2 regions of the Rhodococcus pseudokoreensis genome follow, and region 1 is predicted to be linked to the other one. Evidence: riboswitches for the same ligand, from Rfam matches in the RefSeq annotation. Region 1 holds a riboswitch; the other holds the start of a gene.
What was found. A riboswitch is a leader RNA that binds a small molecule or an ion and turns the genes downstream of it on or off. The one in region 1 is predicted to bind glycine.

Region 1 (9,597 bases):
GTGCACATCCGTGCCGCCGGTGAGGACGCTGATTCCGGCTTCCTTCACGTCGGGACGGCTGAGGCGCTCGGCGAGGACCTTCGCCCCGTCGAGGCAGCGTTCCTGGCGTTCGGCGAACTCGGGTTCGGCGGCCATCTTGAATGCCGTTGCCTTACCGGCGATCACGTGTTCGAGGGGCCCGCCCTGCTGGCCGGGGAAGACTGCCGAGTTGATCTTCTTCGCGATCGCCGCGTCGCCCGTCAGGATGATCCCGCCGCGGGGGCCGCCGAGCGTCTTGTGGGTCGTCGACGTCACGACGTGCGCGTGCGGCACCGGGGACGGGTGGTACCCGGTGGCGACGAGGCCGGCGAAATGGGCCATGTCGACCATCAGGTAGGCGCCGACCTCGTCCGCGATCTCCCGGAACCGGGCGAAGTCCAACTGGCGCGGGTAGGCCGACCAGCCGGCGATGATCAGTTGCGGCCGGTGTTCACGCGCCGCCTTCGCGACCTCGTCCATGTCGATGAGGTAGTCCTTCTCGGACACCCCGTACGCTGCCACGTTGTAGAGCTTGCCGGAGAAGTTCAGCCGCATGCCGTGGGTGAGGTGGCCGCCGTCGGCGAGGGACAGGCCGAGGATGGTGTCGCCGGGCTTGATCAGCGCGTGCATCACCGACGCGTTCGCGGTGGCGCCGGAATGGGGTTGCACGTTGGCGTATTCCGCGGCGAAGAGGGCCTTGACGCGGTCGATGGCGAGCTGCTCGATGGAGTCGACGTGCTCGCAGCCGCCGTAGTAGCGGCGCCCGGGGTAGCCCTCCGCGTACTTGTTGGTCAGCACCGAGCCCTGCGCCTGCATGACCGCGAGCGGCGCGTGGTTCTCCGACGCGATCATCTCCAGGCCGGTGCGCTGACGCTCGAGTTCCTTGCCGATCAGAGCGGCGATGTCCGGGTCGAAGTCCGCGAGGTCGCGGTTCAGGACGCTCATGCGTTCGCTCCGTTCTTCTCGGCGTACTCGGCGGCGGTGAGGAGCTCTCCGGCGGCGGACGGCTGGACGGCGAACAGCCAGCCCTCCCCGTACGGGTCGGACGTCACCAGGCCGGGGTCGTCGACGGCGGCAGTGTTGATCAGGGTCACCCGGCCGCTCACCGGCGGGTACAGCTCGGAGACGGTCTTGGTGGACTCGACCTCGCCGCACGATTCGCCGGCGACGATGGTCGTCCCGACCTCCGGCAGATCGACGAAGACGAGTTCGCCGAGCGAGTTGACGGCGACGGACGTGATGCCCACGCGGACGGGCTCGTCGGGCAGTTCGGCGCCCGGCGCGATCAGGACCCATTCGTGGTCGTCGGTGTAGCTGCGGTCGTCGGGAAAGGCTGCTGAAGACATGGTTGTACCTTTTTCGGGGCTGAAGGGAGGGGGAGGGTTCAGGAACGGCGGTAGAACGGCGACGGGGTGACCACGAACGGTTCCTTCTTGCCACGGATGTCGACGGTCAGCTCGGTGCCGGGCTCGCGGAACGCGATGTCCACGAATGCCAGCGCGATCGGATGTCCCAGTGTCGGAGACAGGGCGCCGGACGTGATCGTGCCGACGGGCGCTCCGCCGGTCGCGTCGTGGACGGTGTAGTCGGCGCGGGCGGCGCGGCGCCCGGTGCCTGCAAGGCCAACGAGCACCCGCTTTGGGGCCTGCTCCGACAACGCCTGCAGGGCGTCGCGGCCGACGAACTCCTTGTTCAGCCGGACCACCTTGCCGAGACCGGCCTCGTACGGGTTCGTGTCGAGCGTCAGTTCGTGCCCGTAGAGCGCCATCCCGGCCTCGAGCCGCAGCGTGTCGCGGCACGCGAGACCCGCGGGGACGCCGCCACGCGCCGCGGTGGCGGCCAGGAGCGCGCGCCACAACGCCACGGACTGCTCATTCGGCACGTACAGCTCGAAGCCGTCCTCGCCGGTGTAACCGGTGCGGGCCAGGAGGACGTCGATGCCGGCGACGACCGCGCGAGTGACCGCGTAGTACTTCAGTTCCGCGACGGTCTCCACCTGCGAGGCGGGAACGAGGGACTGCACGATGTCCTGTGCTGCCGGTCCCTGCACCGCGATCAGCGCGGTCTCCGTGGACTGGTCGTCGACCTTCGCCGAGAAACCTTCGGCGCGCGCCGCCAGTTCGCGGTACACGGCCGGGGCGTTCGACGCGTTCGCGACCACCAGGAAGTGCTCGTTGGCGAGCCGGTAGACAACGAGATCGTCGATCACGCCGCCGTCCGCGTTGCACAGGAGCGAGTACTTGGCCCGGCCGACGCCGATCTTCGACAGCTCGCCGGCCAGAGCGTAGTCCAGCAGTGCGCCGGATTCGGTTCCGGTGACGGCGATCTCACCCATGTGTGAGAGGTCGAACAGTCCGGCGGACGTGCGGACGGCGTGGTGCTCGGCGAGTTCGCTGTCGTACTTCAGCGGCATCTGCCAGCCGGCGAAGTCGGTGAAATGCGCTCCGAGAGAATTGTGCTCGCCGAGCAGCGGGGACGTGGGCGTCGTGGTGAGGGTCATGCGAAGGCCTCCTCGGGGGTCTCGGCGAAGGCCGGGGAATTGATGTCGGTGGTGTTCTCGAAGGCCTCGGGCGCGGGGCACGAGCACACGAGGTTGCGGTCGCCGTGGACGCCGTCGATGCGGCGAACCGGCGGCCAGTACTTGCCGGCACGCAGCGACGCGACCGGGAAGGCGGCCAGGTGCCGCGGATAGGGCAGATCCCAGTTGTCGGCGGTGACCTGATCCGCGGTGTGCGGGGCCTGACGCAGCGGGCTGCGTTCGAGCGGCCACACACCCTCGCCGACCAGGTCGATTTCGCGGCGGATCGAGATCATTGCCTCGATGAAGCGGTCGAGTTCGGCCAGATCCTCGGATTCGGTGGGCTCCACCATCAGCGTGCCGCTGACGGGGAACGACAGGGTGGGAGCGTGGAAACCGTAGTCGATCAACCGCTTTGCCACGTCCTCGGCGGTCACGCCGGTCGCCTTCGTGACCGGACGCAGGTCCAGGATGCACTCGTGCGCCACCAGACCCGACGGTCCCGTGTACAGGACGGGGAAGTGCGCGTCGAGCGACTTCGCGACGTAGTTGGCGGCCAGCACGGCGGACTTGGTGGCCTCCGTCAGTCCGTCCGGGCCCATCAGCGCGATGTACGCCCACGTGATGGGCAGGATGCCGGCGGAGCCGTAGTTGGCCGCCGATACCGGAGTGCCGAGTTGGTCTCCGCCGAGCGGGTTGCCGGGCAGGAACGGCGCCAGATGCTTGCGCACCGCGACCGGTCCGACGCCGGGGCCGCCGCCGCCGTGCGGGATGCAGAACGTCTTGTGCAGGTTCAGGTGCGACACGTCGCCGCCGAACTTCCCGGGCTGGGCCAGGCCGACGAGCGCGTTGAGGTTGGCGCCGTCGACGTACACCTGGCCGCCGGCCTCGTGCACGAGATCGCACACCGTCCGCACGTCGTTCTCGTACACGCCGTGGGTGGACGGATAGGTGAGCATGATCGCGGCGATCTTGCCTTCGTGTGCCGCGATCTTCGCGCGCAGGTCGCCTAAGTCGATGTTGCCGTTGGACGCCGTCGCGACCACCACCACCCGCATGCCGGCGAGCACCGCGGACGCGGCGTTGGTGCCGTGTGCGGACTGCGGGATGAGGCAGATGTCGCGTCCGTGGTCACCGAGGCTCTCGTGGTAGCCGTTGATGGCCAGCAGTCCGGCCAGCTCGCCCTGCGATCCGGCGTTGGGCTGCAACGACACCCGGTCGTATCCGGTGATCTCACCGAGCCACCGCTCGAGGCCGCGGATGAGCTGCAGGTAGCCGCTGGTCTGTTCGACCGGGGCGTACGGGTGGATGGAGGCGAACCCGGGCCAGCTGATCGGCTCCATCTCCACGGCGGAGTTGAGCTTCATCGTGCACGAGCCGAGCGGGATCATGGTGCGGTCCAGTGCGAGGTCCTTGTCCGACAGCGCGCGCAGGAAGCGGAGCATCGCCGTCTCGGACCGGTGCTCGTGGAACACGTTGTGCTGCAGGTAGTTCGACGTGCGCAGCAGTGACTGCGGCAGCGCGGAGACCGTTGCCTTCTCGACTCGCGCGCCGAACGCGGACAGGACGCGGTCGACGATCTCGTCGGTGGTGCACTCGTCGCAGGCGATCGCGACGTGGTCCGCGTCGACCAGCCTCAGGTTGATGCCGGCGCGGTCGGCGCGGTCGACGACGTCGCGGGCCCCGGCCGGAACGTGCACCAGCACGGTGTCGAAGAAGCTGTCGTGGACCACCGAGTGTCCCGCCGTGCGGAGGCCGCCCGCGACGGCCGTCGCATGTCCGTGGACTCGAGTCGCGATGGCGCGCAGCCCTTCCGGACCGTGATAGGCGGCGTACATGGCGGCGACGTTCGCGAGCAGTGCCTGCGCGGTGCAGATGTTGCTGGTCGCCTTGTCGCGCCGGATGTGCTGCTCGCGGGTCTGCAGTGCCAGCCGGTAGGCGGTCTTCCCGTCGACGTCGACGGACACGCCGACGAGCCGGCCGGGGAGCATGCGCTCGAGCCCGCCGCGCACGGCCATGTAACCGGCGTGCGGCCCACCGAAGAACAGCGGCACACCGAAACGCTGCGCGGATCCCACCGCGATGTCGGCACCCTGCTCACCGGGCGGCGTCAGCAGCGTCAGCGACAGCAGATCGGCGGCGACCGTGGTCAGGGCACCGCGCTCCTGGGCGGCGGCGATGAGCGGGGCCAGATCGCGCACGTGCCCGCTGGCGCCGGGCGCCTGGAACACGACGCCGAACAGGTCACCGTCCGGGAGTCCGCCGGTCAGGTCCGCCACCTCGACGTCGATGCCCACCGACTTGGCTCGGCCGCGCACCACCGCGAGGGTCTGCGGCAGACAGTCCGCGTCGACGACCACGCGGGGCGTCCCCGACTTCGCCTTGTTCGCGCGCCGCATCAGCAGCACCGCCTCCATCACCGCGGTGGCCTCGTCCAGCAGGGACGCACCGGCGAGGGGGAGGGCCGTGAGGTCTTCGATGACCGTCTGGAACGTCAGCAGCGCCTCGAGCCTGCCCTGGGAAATCTCCGGCTGGTACGGCGTGTACGCGGTGTACCAGGCCGGCGACTCGAGCATGTTGCGGCGCAGAACCGCGGGCGTGATGGTGTCGTAGTACCCGAGGCCGATCATCTGGACGCGGGTCTCGTTGCGCTCCGACAGCGTCCGCAGGTCGGAGAGCACCTGCTGCTCGGACCGCGCCACCGGCAGGTCCATGGCCTCCGCGCTGCGGATCTGGTCAGGCACCGCGGCATCGATGAGCTGATCGAGCGTGTCGTAACCGAGAGCGCCGAGCATGCGCTGGCTGGCGGAAGCGTCGGGGCCGATGTGGCGTGACGGAAAATCGCTGGTGAGGGGCGCGCTGCGATGCGCGTGACGGGATTCGACTGACACGAGGTGACTCCGGTTTCGTTGAGTCCGGACCGCACCGGACATCGACAGGGGGCACCTCCCCGCTCTGTCCTGAAACCTGAGAGTTTGGGCGTACCGCTTGCGCGGCGTGCTCTTCACCTTCGGTAAGTACCGGCCTTACGGCCGATTCTGTTCTCCAGAGTTGCCTCTACGCTGCGGTACTGGGGCCTGAGAGATTCCCGGGGAGGAAGTTGCTCCTACGGCGCCTCCGAAAAGGAGGTTCTCCCGCTGCGCGTCAACGGCGTCTTCAGTTGTGGTTGGCCAAACAGTACACAGGCGTTGCGGGTTTGTCTCCCCCGGATTCCTTCGCGGTCGCCAAGCGGCGACGATCTTGCCAAAACGCCTCGTCATTTGGCATCCTCGACTGATCCTCGCTCGGACGTGACCGCACACGCCGATCGATGAGAGCCCAGACAGCCTCGAGTGCAACGGTTGTCGTCGTGTGCTCGCCTTCCCCTTCACTTTCCCCCGTGCCGCGCTGCCGGGGGTCGTCGCATACCGATCGGTCTCGTCCGGTCGTAGGAGTTCCTCCATGACTACAACCTCTGAAACATCTCCGGCCGCCCCGGCACCATCCCCCGTCGCTCCGCTCGCCCCGGCAGGCAGGCGCCTGCTCCGCCTCGAAGTCCGCAACGCCCAGACGCCGGTCGAACGCAAACCGTCGTGGATGAAGGTGCAGATGCGGACCGGTCCCGAATACCGGGACCTCGCCGCCCTCGTCGAGCGCGAGAACCTGAACACCGTGTGTCAGGAAGCCGGATGTCCCAACATCTTCGAATGCTGGGAGGACCGCGAGGCCACGTTCCTCATCGGCGGCAGCCAGTGCACCCGGCGGTGCGATTTCTGCCAGATCGACACCGGACGTCCCGCGGCCCTCGATCGGGGGGAACCCCGGCGGGTCGCGGAATCGGTGCAGACCATGGGCCTCCGGTACGCCACTGTCACGGGTGTGGCACGTGACGATCTGCCCGACGGCGGCGCCTGGCTGTACGCCGAGACGGTCCGGCAGATTCACGAACTGTGCCCGGGCACCGGCGTCGAACTGCTGATCCCGGATTTCAATGCCGACGCCGCACAGTTGCGCGAAGTGTTCGACACCCGGCCGGAGGTACTGGCGCACAATGTGGAGACCGTTCCCCGGATCTTCCGTCGCATCCGGCCGGCGTTCACCTACGAGCGTTCCCTCGACGTGATCACGCGCGCGCGGGAGGACGGTCTGATCACCAAGTCGAACCTGATCCTCGGGATGGGGGAGACCACGGACGAGGTGATCCAGGCACTCCGGGACCTGCACGACGCCGGTTGCCAGTTGATCACGATCACGCAGTACCTGCGGCCCTCGGCCCGGCATCATCCGGTGGAGCGGTGGGCGAAACCGGAGGAGTTCGTGATGCTCGACGGGGTGGCCCGCGAGATCGGATTCCTCGGCGTCCTGTCCGGACCCCTCGTCCGGTCGTCCTACCGGGCGGGCCGCCTGCACGCACAAGCCGTCGCCGCTCTCTGATTTTCTTCCACTTCCGTTCCAGCAAGGAGTTCCCATGTCCCGATCTGCAGATGTCGTCATCCTCGGTGGCGGTTCCGGCGGCTACGCGGCCGCGATCCGCTCGGCCGAACTGGGCCGTTCGGTCATTCTGATAGAAGAGAACGAACTCGGCGGCACCTGCCTGCACCAGGGGTGCATCCCGACCAAGGCGCTGCTGCATTCCGCCGAGGTCGCCGACAATGCCCGCACGGCCGCACAGTTCGGGGTCGACGTCACGTTCGGCGGCGTCGACCTCGAGAAGGTGCTGAGCTACCAGAACACCATCGTCACCCGCCTGCACAAGGGCCTGCAGGGCCTCGTCGACTCCCACGGCATCACCGTCGTCAACGGCCGCGGGCGGCTGGTGGGGCCCAACGGTATCGAGGTCGACGGCGAGCTGATCACCGGTGCGGCCGTCGTTCTGGCGACGGGCTCGTCCCCGAAGACGTTGCCGGGCATCAGCATCGGCGGCAGGGTCGTCACCAGCGACCAGGCGCTGGTGCTGCCGACGGTGCCGAAGAAGGCGATCATCCTCGGCGGCGGCGTCATCGGCGTCGAATTCGCCAGTGTGTGGGCGTCGTTCGGTGCGTCGGTGACGATCGTCGAGGCGATGCCGAGGCTGGTCCCGAACGAGGACGAGACGGTCTCCAAGTACCTCGAGCGGGCGTTCCGTCGCCGCAAGATCGCCGCGAAGACCGGGGTACGGGTCACCGAGGTGGCGCAGGACGAGGACGCGGTGACCGTCACCCTCGACTCCGGCGACGTGCTCGACGCCGACGTCGTGCTGGTCGCGGTGGGACGCGGCCCGAACACCGCCTCGATGGGATACGAGGAGACCGGCGTGGTCCTCGACCGGGGATTCGTGGTCACCAGCGACCGGCTGCGTACCACCGTGCCGAACGTCTACGCGGTCGGCGACATCGTGCCCGGACTCCAGCTCGCGCACCGCGGCTTCCAGCAGGGCATCTTCGTGGCGGAGGAGATCGCCGGGCTCCGTCCGGACGTCATCGACGAGACCGGCATTCCCCGCGTCACGTACTCCCACCCCGAGGTCGCGTCGGTCGGGTTGACCGAGACCGCGGCGCGGGAGAAGTTCGGCGAAGACATCCGGACGGTCGTCTACGACCTAGCCGGCAACGGCAAGAGTCAGATCCTCAAGACGTCGGGGGCGGTCAAACTCGTCGTGGCGCCGGACGGCGTCGTGGTCGGCGTGCACATGGTCGGCGACCGCGTCGGCGAACTGATCGGCGAGGCACAGCTGCTGTACAACTTCGAGGTCGACGCCGCCCAGGCCGCGAAGTTCGTGCACGCCCACCCCACCCAGGGCGAGGCCCTCGGCGAGGCACTGCTGGCGGTGGCAGGCAAACCTCTCCACGTGCACGCCTAGGCCCTCCGGGCCCGTGAGTGGTTAACGAGTCTCTGCACTCGTCAACCGCTCACGGGTGGCGGAGCCGCCGGTCTTCTCGAACCGTAGCCGCGACACGGCGATTCCGGCGAGGGCGAAGGATGCGGCGACGAGGATGTACAGCTGCGTGGGCGACCAGTCGCGGTCGAGGAGGGCGCCCGCGACGATCGGGGACGCGATGGCGCCGACGCGTCCGATGCCGATGCCCCAGCCGACTCCGGTGGCGCGGACGGCCGGCGAGTAGACCGACGGGGTGATCGCATACAGCCCGGCGATGCAGCCGTTGGCGAAGACGCCGATGAGGGCGCCGAGTCCGAACGCGACGACGATGGATGCGGTGGCGGGGACGAAGACGACGAGGAGCACGCCCGCGATCGCCAGGTATGCGATGAGCACCCGCTTCAGGGCGAACCTGGCGGACAGTGCGCCGAGCAGGGTGGCGCCGAAGATGCCACCGAGGTTGAGGAGCACACCGCCGGTGACGCCCTGGTTCGCGGACATGCCCGCCTCGACCAGCAGTTTCGGGGTCCAGCTGGTGACGAAGTAGAAGCCGAACATCGCCATGAAGAACGCGAACCACACCAGCAGGGTGCTGCGGCGCCGCTCCGGGGAGAGGAGCACGCGCACCGCGAATCCGGCGTCCGCAGCGGCGGCGGCGCGCGGTGCGGGCAGTTCGTCGAGGGGCGGCTGTCCGGCCCGTCGCGCGAACGCGTTGATCCGGTCGAGGGCGTTGGCCGGGCGACGGACGAGCAGGAAGTCGATCGATTCGGGGAGCCGGGCGTAGACGACGGGGATGATCACGGCCGTGCACAGACCGCCGAACAGGAACACCGAGCGCCAGCCGAGCGAGTTCTGCAGCACGACGGCGATGATGCCGCCGAGGGTGGCGCCGACGGCGTACCCGGTGGAATTGAGACTCACGGCCAGCCCGCGCCAGCGGTTCGACGCGTACTCACTGGCAATGACGTTGCTGCTGGCGAGGATTCCGCCGATACCGACGCCGGTGAGCGCGCGGAGCAGACCGAGTTGCAGCGCGTTCTGGCTGACCGCCGACAACAGCATGCCGGACGACGCCAGCGCCAGGCACAGCAGGATCATGGCGCGGCGACCGATGGTGTCTGCCCACGGCGCCAGGAACAGCGACCCCGCGGCCATGCCGAACAGTCCGGCGCTGAGCAGGAGGCCGACGACGGAGCCGGACAGATCCCACTCCTGCGACACCGAC
Region 2 (9,597 bases), 2.7 Mb from region 1:
AAGGTCCGCGGCGACAGGGTCATCGCCTGGGCCCGCACCTTCCTCGACACCGCCGCCCCCCTCACCGGCGGCTCCCACGCCGACGCCACCGGCTACCGCGTCGACGGGGACACCCTGCGGGTGGAGTTGGCCGACGGCACCGTCACCGCCCTGGCCGACCCCGGCAAGTTCGTCGGCTACCTCGGCGACCCGGCCACCCCCACCAGCGTGCTGCTGCGCAACCACGGCCTGCACGCCGACATCCAGATCGACCCCACCTCCCCGATCGGCCAGACCGACCGGGCCGGGATCAAGGACGTCGTCCTCGAATCCGCGGTCACCACCATCATGGACTTCGAGGACTCCGTCGCCGCCGTCGACGCCGACGACAAGGTCATCGGCTACCGCAACTGGCTCGGTTTGAACCGCGGTGACCTGACCGAGGAGATGACCAAGGGCGGCCAGGCGTTCACCCGCCGGCTGAACCCGGACCGCACCTACACCGCCCCCGACGGCACCGACCTCACGTTGCACGGGCGGTCGCTGCTGTTCGTCCGCAACGTCGGGCACCTGATGACCACCCCGGCGATCCTGCACCCGGACGGCACCGAGGTCCCCGAGGGCATCCTCGACGCCCTGCTCACCTCCCTCTGCGCCATCCACGGCCTCACCCGGTCGGAGGCGTCGGGGCCGCTGGACAACTCCCGCACCGGATCGATCTACATCGTCAAACCCAAACAGCACGGCCCCGACGAGGTCGCGTTCACCACCGAACTGTTCGGCCGCGTCGAACAGGTCCTGAACCTGCCCGCCAACACGTTGAAGGTGGGGATCATGGACGAGGAACGGCGCACCACCGTCAACCTCGCCGCCTGCATCCACGAAGCCCGCGAGCGGGTGGTGTTCATCAACACCGGGTTCCTCGACCGCACCGGCGACGAGATCCACACCTCGATGGAGGCCGGGCCGATGATCCGCAAGGCCGAAATGAAGCAGCAGACCTGGATCACCGCCTACGAGGACTGGAACGTCGATGTCGGCCTGGCCGCCGGCCTGCAGGGCAAGGCGCAGATCGGCAAGGGCATGTGGGCGATGACCGAACTGATGGCCGAGATGCTCGAGCAGAAGATCGGCCACCCCAAGGCCGGCGCGAACACCGCGTGGGTGCCGTCGCCGACCGGGGCCACCCTGCACGCCACCCACTACCACCAGGTCGACGTGTTCGCCGTCCAGGACACGCTCAAGGGGGCGCCGCGGGCCACCCTCGAGCAGATCCTCACCATCCCCCTCGCCCCGAACACCGACTGGACCGAGGAGCAGAAGCAGGAGGAACTCGACAACAACTGCCAGTCCATCCTCGGGTACGTGGTCCGGTGGATCGACGCCGGCGTCGGCTGCTCCAAGGTCCCCGACATCCACGACGTCGCGCTGATGGAGGACCGCGCCACCCTGCGCATCTCCAGCCAGCTGCTGGCGAACTGGATCCGGCACGGAATCGTGACCGCCGACCAGGTCGTCGCCTCGCTGCAACGGATGGCGCCGGTGGTGGACCGGCAGAACGAGGGTGATCCGACGTATCGGCCGCTGGCCCCGGACTTCGACACCAACATCGCGTTCCAGGCCGCCAAGGAACTCATCCTCGACGGCACCGCGCAGCCCTCCGGCTACACCGAACCGATCCTGCACCGCCGCCGCCGCGAATACAAAGCCGCCAACGCCTGACCCCCACGTGAGTGGCAAAGCGTGCGGGAGCACACTTTGCCACTCACGTATCCGGGGGTCGACACCACGCATCACTACACTGCGAGGGTCAACGTCGAACTCGTCGGACAGGGGCTGGAAAGCACGTGGGGCAGCATCGCGGCGAATCGCGCGCCAGGGGTATCAGCAAGGGGCCTTTGATCGTGCTCGGTCTCGTCGTCGTGCTCGTGCTCGGCATGCTGGGCTGGATCCAACTGCGTGACCGGATCAACGATCAGGGAGTGGCGGCCGCCGGCGCCTGCGTCGAAGGCGAATCGGTGCTCGCGGTCGCGGCGGATCCCGACATCGCACCCCAGCTGCAGACTCTCGCCGACAAGTACACGGCGACGGCGCCGGTGATACGCGACCAGTGCGTCTCGGCGACGGTCACTGCCGTCGCGTCCGACACCGTGCGGAACGCCCTGTCCGCGGGCCCCGACGGCCCGTGGGACGCAGCGGCATTCGGCCCCCGGCCCGCCCTGTGGATTCCGTCCAGCTCGCATTCCGTCAAGCAGGTGTCGGCGACCGGTGTCATCAGCGGCGAGGCACGTCCGCTGGCGACCAGCCCGGTGGTCCTCGCCGTCCGGACGGCATTCGCGAACGCACCGGGCACGGCGGCGCTCGACTGGAAGGACTTGCCGTCACTGCAAACAGGACGCGATTCCCTCGCGACTCTCGGTCTACCGGGCTGGGGCAGCGTGGGCTTGGCGCTCCCCGTCGGCTCCGGCGCCGAAAGTACGGAGATGGCCGTCGAAGCGGTCGCTGCCGCCGTCACCGGAAGCAGCACCGGCCCGGTGACGGAAGAGCAGGCGCGTTCCATTCCTGTCACGTCGGCACTCACCGATCTGGCGCTCGGCTACGAGGCGTCGACGGGGACGAAACCCGCGACGACGCGGGAGGCGCTCACCGCGCTGGCCGAGCAGGGCGACCCCGCCACCTCCGCCATCCATGCGGTCGCGACCACCGAACAGCAGGTCTATCAGGCCCTGCGCGACGCACCCGGAGCAGACATCACCGCAACGATGCCGAAAGGCCCCACACCCGTGGCAGATCACCCGGCGGCCGTCCTGGCGGGCCCGTCCGTCGACGAGACGCAGAGCCGCGCCGCCGCGCAGTTCGCGGAATTCGTCCGTCGACCCGAACAGGCGCAGGTCCTGGCCGACGCAGGTTTCCGGGTCGAGGGGCTCGCCCGCCCCGACGACACCACGCTGGCCTTTCCCGGTTTCGAATCCACCCTGGTTCCCGCGGACGCCGCCGCTGCCGCCGAGCTGATGCAGGTGATCCGGAATCCGATCTCGCCGCGCACGTCCACCATCCTGCTCGACGTCTCCAGTTCGATGAGCGAACGCGAGGGGACGGCGACACGCCTGGCGAACACGACGGCGGCGCTGGCCGCCCACGTGAATCGTTCCCCGGACTCGTCGAACCTCGGGTTGTGGGAGTACAGCACCACCCTCGACGGGTCCCGGCCGTACACGACCGTCGTCGCCACCGGTCCCCTGTCGGCGGGCGGATTCACCGAGGGCACCCGCCGGCAGGCCCTCGACGCCCGGCTCGCCAAGGCGACGTCCGCCACCGGATCCTCGACTTACACGTCGCTCGAGGCCGCCTACAAGAGCGCGGTCGACGGATACACGCCGGGCCGCACCAATTCGGTTCTGCTCGTCACCGACGGCGCCAACGACGATTCCGTCGCGCGCGCGGATCTGCTGTCCGCCGTCGCCGCGGCCTCGAGTACGTCGAAGCCGGTCCGCATCGACGTGGTGACGATCGGCGAGAATCCCGACCTCAACACGTTGCAGGCGCTGGCCGATCGCACCGGCGGGTCCTTGGAGAAGGTCGCGTCCTCGGACGGGGCGGCATTGCCGACCGCGATCAGCAAGCTGCTGTCGTGACGAGGCTCCTGGTCTTCGCGGTCTTCCTCGCGCTCGTCACCTGGTGGCTTCATCGGCGGCTCGTCCGGGCTACCGGGTTGAGGCGCCCCTGGTCGGTGGTCGTCGACGTGACCCTCGTCGTTCTGTGGGTTCTCGCCGTCATCGGCGTGGGCAGCGGCGAAGCCTTCGATCCGGGATGGGCGCGTCCACCGGGATGGGTGGGCTGGGTGTGGCTCGGCGCGATGTTTTATCTGGTGCTCGGACTTCTCCTGGTCGCCCTGGTGTCGCTGCTCACCCGGCTGTTCGCCCGCCAGCGCGGCAGGGGGCGCGACGAACAGGTCGATCTGTCCCGTCGGCGAGGTCTGCGCGTCGCCACCGCGGTCGTGGTCGTGGGTGCCGTCGGCGCCGCAGGCTATGGGGTGCGCGAGGCCGCTCGTCCACGGATCGTGCGGGTCCGCGTACCGCTGCGGCGCCTTCCCGCCGAGTTCGAAGGTGTGCGCGTGGCGCTCGTCTCCGACCTGCACGTCGGCCCGGCGCGAGGAGTCGATTTCACGCGCCGCGTGGTCGATCTCGTGAACGCGGAGCGGCCTGATCTCGTCGCGATCGCGGGCGACCTGGTGGACGGGACCGTCGCGAAGGTAGCGCCCGACCTACAGCCGCTCGGCGACCTCGAAGCCCCGCTCGGGGTGTTCGGGGTCAGCGGCAACCACGAGTTCTACGCCGACGACGGTGGCCGGTGGCTCGATGTGTGGGACCGCCTGGGCATCAGGACGCTGCGCAACGAACACGCGACGATCACGCGAGGCGGCGCCGCCATCGACATCGCGGGCATCCACGACTACTCGTCGCCGGCCCCGTACGAACCGGACCTCCCTGCCGCGCTCGCGGGACGCGATCCGTCGACGTTCGTCGTGCTGCTCGCGCACGAACCGCGACAGGCCCTGGAAGCGTCGGACCTCGGTGTGGACCTGCAACTGTCGGGGCACACGCACGGTGGCCAGATGTGGCCGCTGAATTACCTGGTGCCGTTGCAGCAGCCGTCGGTGGCGGGACTCGACCGGATCGGGAACACCGTCCTCTACACGACCCGCGGCGTCGGCGCGTGGGGACCGCCCGTGCGGGTCGGCGCCCCACCCGAGATCACGATCCTCGAACTGGTGCGCGCGGACTGACCTGCGCACGGACTGAGGCGGGACCCGCCCCGCCGAAGCGGGACGGGCCTCCGGTGTCAGGCGCCTTCGAATGCGGAGATCGGCGGGCAGGAGCACACGAGGTTGCGGTCACCGTGCGCGCCGTCGATGCGCCGCACCGCGGGCCACACCTTCGGCCGGGCCTTGCCGCGAGGGAACACCGCCGTCTCGCGGGTGTAGGGGTGGTTCCATTCCGCCGCCAGGCAGCCGGCCGTGTGCGGGGCGCCGCGCAGCGGGTTGTCGTCCACCGTCCACTCCCCCGAGCCGACGCGGTCGATCTCGGCGCGGATCGCGATCATCGCCTCACAGAAGGCGTCGATCTCTTCGAGGTTCTCACTCTCGGTGGGCTCCACCATCAGCGTGCCCGCCACCGGGAAGCTCATCGTCGGTGCGTGAAAACCGTAGTCGGCGAGACGCTTTGCGACGTCGTCCACGGTCACACCGGTGTCCTTGGTGATCGGCCGGAGGTCGAGGATGCACTCGTGGGCCACCATTCCGCCCTCGCCCGTGTAGAGGACGGGGAAGTACTCGTCCAGGCGGCGCGCGATGTAGTTGGCCGACGCGATGGCGGTCAGGCTGGCGCGGCGCAGTCCGACGGCGCCCATCATCCGGATGTACGCCCACGTGATGGGCAGGATCGACGCGCTGCCGTACGGGGCCGCGGAGATCGGGCCTGCGGTGCCGAGTTCGGGTGCGAGCGGATGTCCGGGCAGGAACGGTGTGAGGTGCGACCGCACACCGATCGGACCGACACCGGGGCCGCCGCCGCCGTGCGGGATGCAGAACGTCTTGTGCAGGTTGAGGTGGCTGACGTCGCCGCCGAACCGTCCGGGCCTGGCCAGACCGACCAGGGCGTTGAGGTTGGCGCCGTCGACGTACACCTGGCCGCCTGCGTCGTGGACGGCGGCGCAGATGTCGGCGATCTCGTGCTCGTACACCCCGTGGGTGGACGGGTAGGTGATCATGATCGCCGCGAGGCGCTCGGCGTGGTCCGCGATCTTCGCCCGCAGATCGTCGAGGTCCACGTCACCGTTGGGGCGGCACGCGACGACCTCGACGCGCATCCCGGCCATGACCGCCGAGGCGGCGTTGGTGCCGTGGGCGCTCGACGGGATGAGGCAGGTGTCGCGGTGGTCGTCGCCGCGGCTGAGGTGGTAGTTGCGGATCGCGAGCAGTCCGGCGTACTCGCCCTGGCTGCCGGCATTCGGCTGCAGGCTGACGGCGTCGTAGCCGGTGACGGCGACGAGCCAGTTCTCGAGGTCCTTGATGATGCGCAGAATTCCCGGGGTGTCCCCGGTGGGCGCGAACGGGTGCAGTCCGGCGAATGCGGGCCAGGTGATCGCTTCCATCTCGGCGGTGGCATTGAGCTTCATCGTGCAGGAGCCGAGCGGGATCATGCTGCGGTCGAGTGCGATGTCCTTGTCGGACAACGCCCGCAGGTAGCGCAGCATCGCCGTTTCGGTGCGGTACCGGGTGAACGCCTCGTGCTGCAGGTAGTCGGATCCGCGGAGCTGCGCGTCCGGGACGGATGTGCCCGCCTCGGGGGCCACTGCGCCGTCGCCGCCGAACGCCGCCAGCACGTGGGCGACGTCGTCGTCGGTGGTGGCCTCGTCACAGGCGACGGCGACGTGATCGGCGTCGACGAGCCGCAGGTTGATGCCGGCGTCCTTCGCCTTCGCCACGACGTCCGCCGCCCGGCCGTCGACGCGCACGAGGATCGTGTCGAAGAACTGGTCGTGCACGACGACGGACCCGGTCTTGCGGAGGGCGGCCGCCAGGGAATGTGCCGTGTTCGCGACGCGCAGGGCGATCGCCTTCAGACCCTCGGCGCCGTGGTAGCTGGCGTACATGGCCGCGAGAATCGCGAGGAGCACCTGCGCGGTGCAGATGTTCGAGGTCGCCTTCTCACGGCGAATGTGCTGCTCGCGGGTCTGCAGCGCCAGCCGGTAGGCCTTGTCGCCGTCGGCGTCGACGGAGACGCCCACCAGGCGGCCGGGGAGCTGGCGTGCGTGCTTGGTGTGCACGGCCAGGTAGCCGGCGTGCGGGCCGCCGAAGCCCATGGGGACACCGAACCGCTGGGTGGTGCCGAAGCAGGCGTCGGCACCGATCTCGCCGGGCGGGGTGAGGAGAGTCAGCGCCAGCAGGTCCGCTCCGACTGCGACCAGTGCGCCGCGCTCGTGGGCTGCGGCGATCACGTCAGTGTAGTCGGCGATGCGGCCGGACGCGCCGGGCATCTGCCCGAGGACGCCGAAGAAGTCGCCGTCCGGCAGGCCTGCGGACAGATCGGCCACCACGATCTCGATGCCGAGCGGCTCGGCCCGGGTCTCGACGACGGCCAGCGTCTGCGGGAACAGGTCGGCGTCGACGACGAACCGCGGGGACTTGCTCTTGCTCGCCCGGCGCAGCAGGGTCATCGCCTCGGCGGCGGCGGTGGCCTCGTCGAGCATCGACGAGTTGGCGACCTCCATGCCGGTCAGGTCGGCGACCATCGTCTGGAAGTTGAGGAGGGCCTCGAGGCGGCCCTGGCTGATCTCGGGCTGGTACGGCGTGTAGGCCGTGTACCAGGCCGGGTTCTCGATGATGTTCCGGATCAGAACCGGCGGGGTGAGGGTGTCGTAGTAGCCGAGCCCGATCATGGACGTCGCCACGGTGTTCTGCGCGGCGAGTGCGGACAGTTCGGCGAGCGCCTCGTGCTCGGAGACCGGTGCGGGCAGGGCGTCGAGGCCGTCGGCGATCCCACCCGTGACCCCGTCCAGGATGACGGCGGGAACGGCTTTCGACGCGAGGTCGTCCAGCGAATCGGCCCCGACCAGTTCGAGAATGTGCGCGAGTTCCGCAGCGTTCGGGCCGACATGACGATCGGCGAATGTACGGCTTCCAGCGTCGATCACGACAACTCCCAAGCAGTTCGGAGGACCAGGACACGCCCCGCTCTGCGGAACGTCCCTCCCCCTCTGTCGCCTGCTCGGGTCGAGCGCCTGAGAGATTCGGTACCGTCGTTCACGTGTGAAGACGGCCCTTTCCCCGTGGGCGGGTGGGTGCTCCCACCGCTTTCCAGAGGCGTCGGAGCCCGCACGGTCCTGTTTGCCTGAGAGATTGACGGGGAGGTGTTGCTCCTTCGGCGCCCGAACTCCCGCACACACGATGCTGCTGTGCATGCAGTGCCCGGAACTCTCCCGCACGGCGTCGACGCACCGCCAGTCTATGTCACGAGCTCAGAGAGCGGCGCCACCAGCGCCGCGCTCCTGGGGTTGCGGCCTAGCCCGTCTTGCGGCTCGCGCGGTTCTTGCGCCGCGACGCCAGCTCGTCCTCGGGGCTCTGCTCGCTCTCGCCGCCGTCGGCGCGCTCTGCGGGGAAATCGGCGATGGTGCCGGTCAGTTCGCGCATTGCACCACTGACCGCGATACCGAACACACCCTGCCCACCCTGGAGCAGATCGACGACCTCCTCGGCCGACGTGCACTCGTAGACCGTCGTCCCGTCCGAGAAAAGTGTGATCTTGGCCAAGTCCCGCACTCCGCGCTTACGCAGGTGGTCGACGGCCACGCGAATGTTCTGCAAGGAGATTCCGGTGTCGAGCAGGCGCTTGACGATCTTGAGGACGAGGATGTCCTTGAACGAGTACAGCCGTTGGCTGCCCGACCCGGCCGCGCCACGGATGGACGGCACCACGAGGGATGTGCGAGCCCAGTAATCGAGCTGGCGGTAGGTGATTCCCGCGATCTGGCAGGCGATGGGGACGCGGTATCCGACGAGGTCGTCGGGCACGGAATCGTCCGGGAAGAGGCCCGGCTGGATCTCCTCGGAGCTGAACTCGGACTCGGCAACGTTGTCGCCGGGCGCAAGATTCAGCGCATTCTCCTGCGGCCGATCTCCCACTGACTACTCCCTCTCGCATGTTGCACTGAACCCGACGATCAGTGCGCCTGTGACGCGCGTCGCCAGTGTCCGCGGCAATCCGCAGCACATCGAGCGGCGCAAGCGCCACCAGTGACATCGAGCTAGTCCGTACCCTGAACCTACTCAGCGTACGCCCGATACAATCTGCAGGGCAGAAAATCACTGCACCGAACGCTATGACTCCGAGGAGACCGGGTCAACGCAACGCGCCGGAAGAACCTCAACCGTTACTGCGCCGGCGGCTCTTCCGCTGGAGAAACTAGCCGTCGGTGGCTTTGAAATCGTCCGGCGACACGGACTCGAGGAATTCCTTGAACTTCTCGACCTCGTCCTCACGCTCGTCGGGCATGACCAGCCCGGCCTCCGTGAGCACCGATTCCTCGGCGAAGATCGGGACCCCGATGCGCAGTGCGATGGCGATGGAGTCGGACGGGCGGGCCGAGACGCGAGTGTTCTGGTCGAACACCAGGTCGGCGTAGAACGTGCCCTCGCGGAGTTCGACGATGCGGACTTCCTTCAGAGTGCGGCCGAACGCTTCGATCAGGTTCTTGATCAGGTCGTGGGTCAGCGGACGCGCCGGCTCGACACCCTGCTGCTCGAGTGCGATGGCGGTGGCCTCGGTCTGCCCGATCCAGATGGGCAGGTACCGCTCGCCGTCGGTTTCCCGCAGCAGCAGGACAGGTTGATTCTGGGGCTGCTCGACACGAACTCCGATCACGTGCATTTCGCTCATCGCGTCTGCCTCCACCCTGCAATGGTCCGTCCGCGGCACACAATGCCGTACCAGGATTCTATTCGATTCGTGTCTGCTCTTCGACCGTACAGCCGTTCGAGCGCAGCGTCGTTGGGAAGTTCCGAGGTGGGACCGCCGGCGAACTCACCTCACCGATCGAGCGCACCTCGGACGGCCGACT

Region 2: linked by a shared signal. The riboswitch ahead of gcvP (aminomethyl-transferring glycine dehydrogenase) and the one ahead of gcvP (aminomethyl-transferring glycine dehydrogenase) in region 1 are both predicted to bind glycine.

Annotation. Positions count from the first base shown of each region.
Region 1 covers NZ_CP070619.1:5,274,636-5,284,232, forward strand. Annotated here, with positions in the region: gene glyA (serine hydroxymethyltransferase) at 1-963, opposite strand, end outside; gene gcvH (glycine cleavage system protein GcvH) at 960-1,364, opposite strand; gene gcvT (glycine cleavage system aminomethyltransferase GcvT) at 1,403-2,518, opposite strand; gene gcvP (aminomethyl-transferring glycine dehydrogenase) at 2,515-5,469, opposite strand; glycine riboswitch at 5,592-5,683, opposite strand; gene lipA (lipoyl synthase) at 5,978-6,949, shown strand; gene lpdA (dihydrolipoyl dehydrogenase) at 6,984-8,354, shown strand; gene JWS13_RS29285 (MFS transporter) at 8,376-9,597, opposite strand, start outside.
Region 2 covers NZ_CP070619.1:7,970,185-7,979,781, reverse strand. Annotated here, with positions in the region: gene JWS13_RS41730 (malate synthase G) at 1-1,701, shown strand, start outside; gene JWS13_RS41725 (substrate-binding domain-containing protein) at 1,827-3,614, shown strand; gene JWS13_RS41720 (metallophosphoesterase) at 3,611-4,765, shown strand; gene gcvP (aminomethyl-transferring glycine dehydrogenase) at 4,822-7,674, opposite strand; glycine riboswitch at 7,849-7,972, opposite strand; gene JWS13_RS41710 (MerR family transcriptional regulator) at 8,042-8,662, opposite strand; gene JWS13_RS41705 (bifunctional nuclease family protein) at 8,943-9,416, opposite strand; gene ftsR (transcriptional regulator FtsR) at 9,566-9,597, opposite strand, start outside.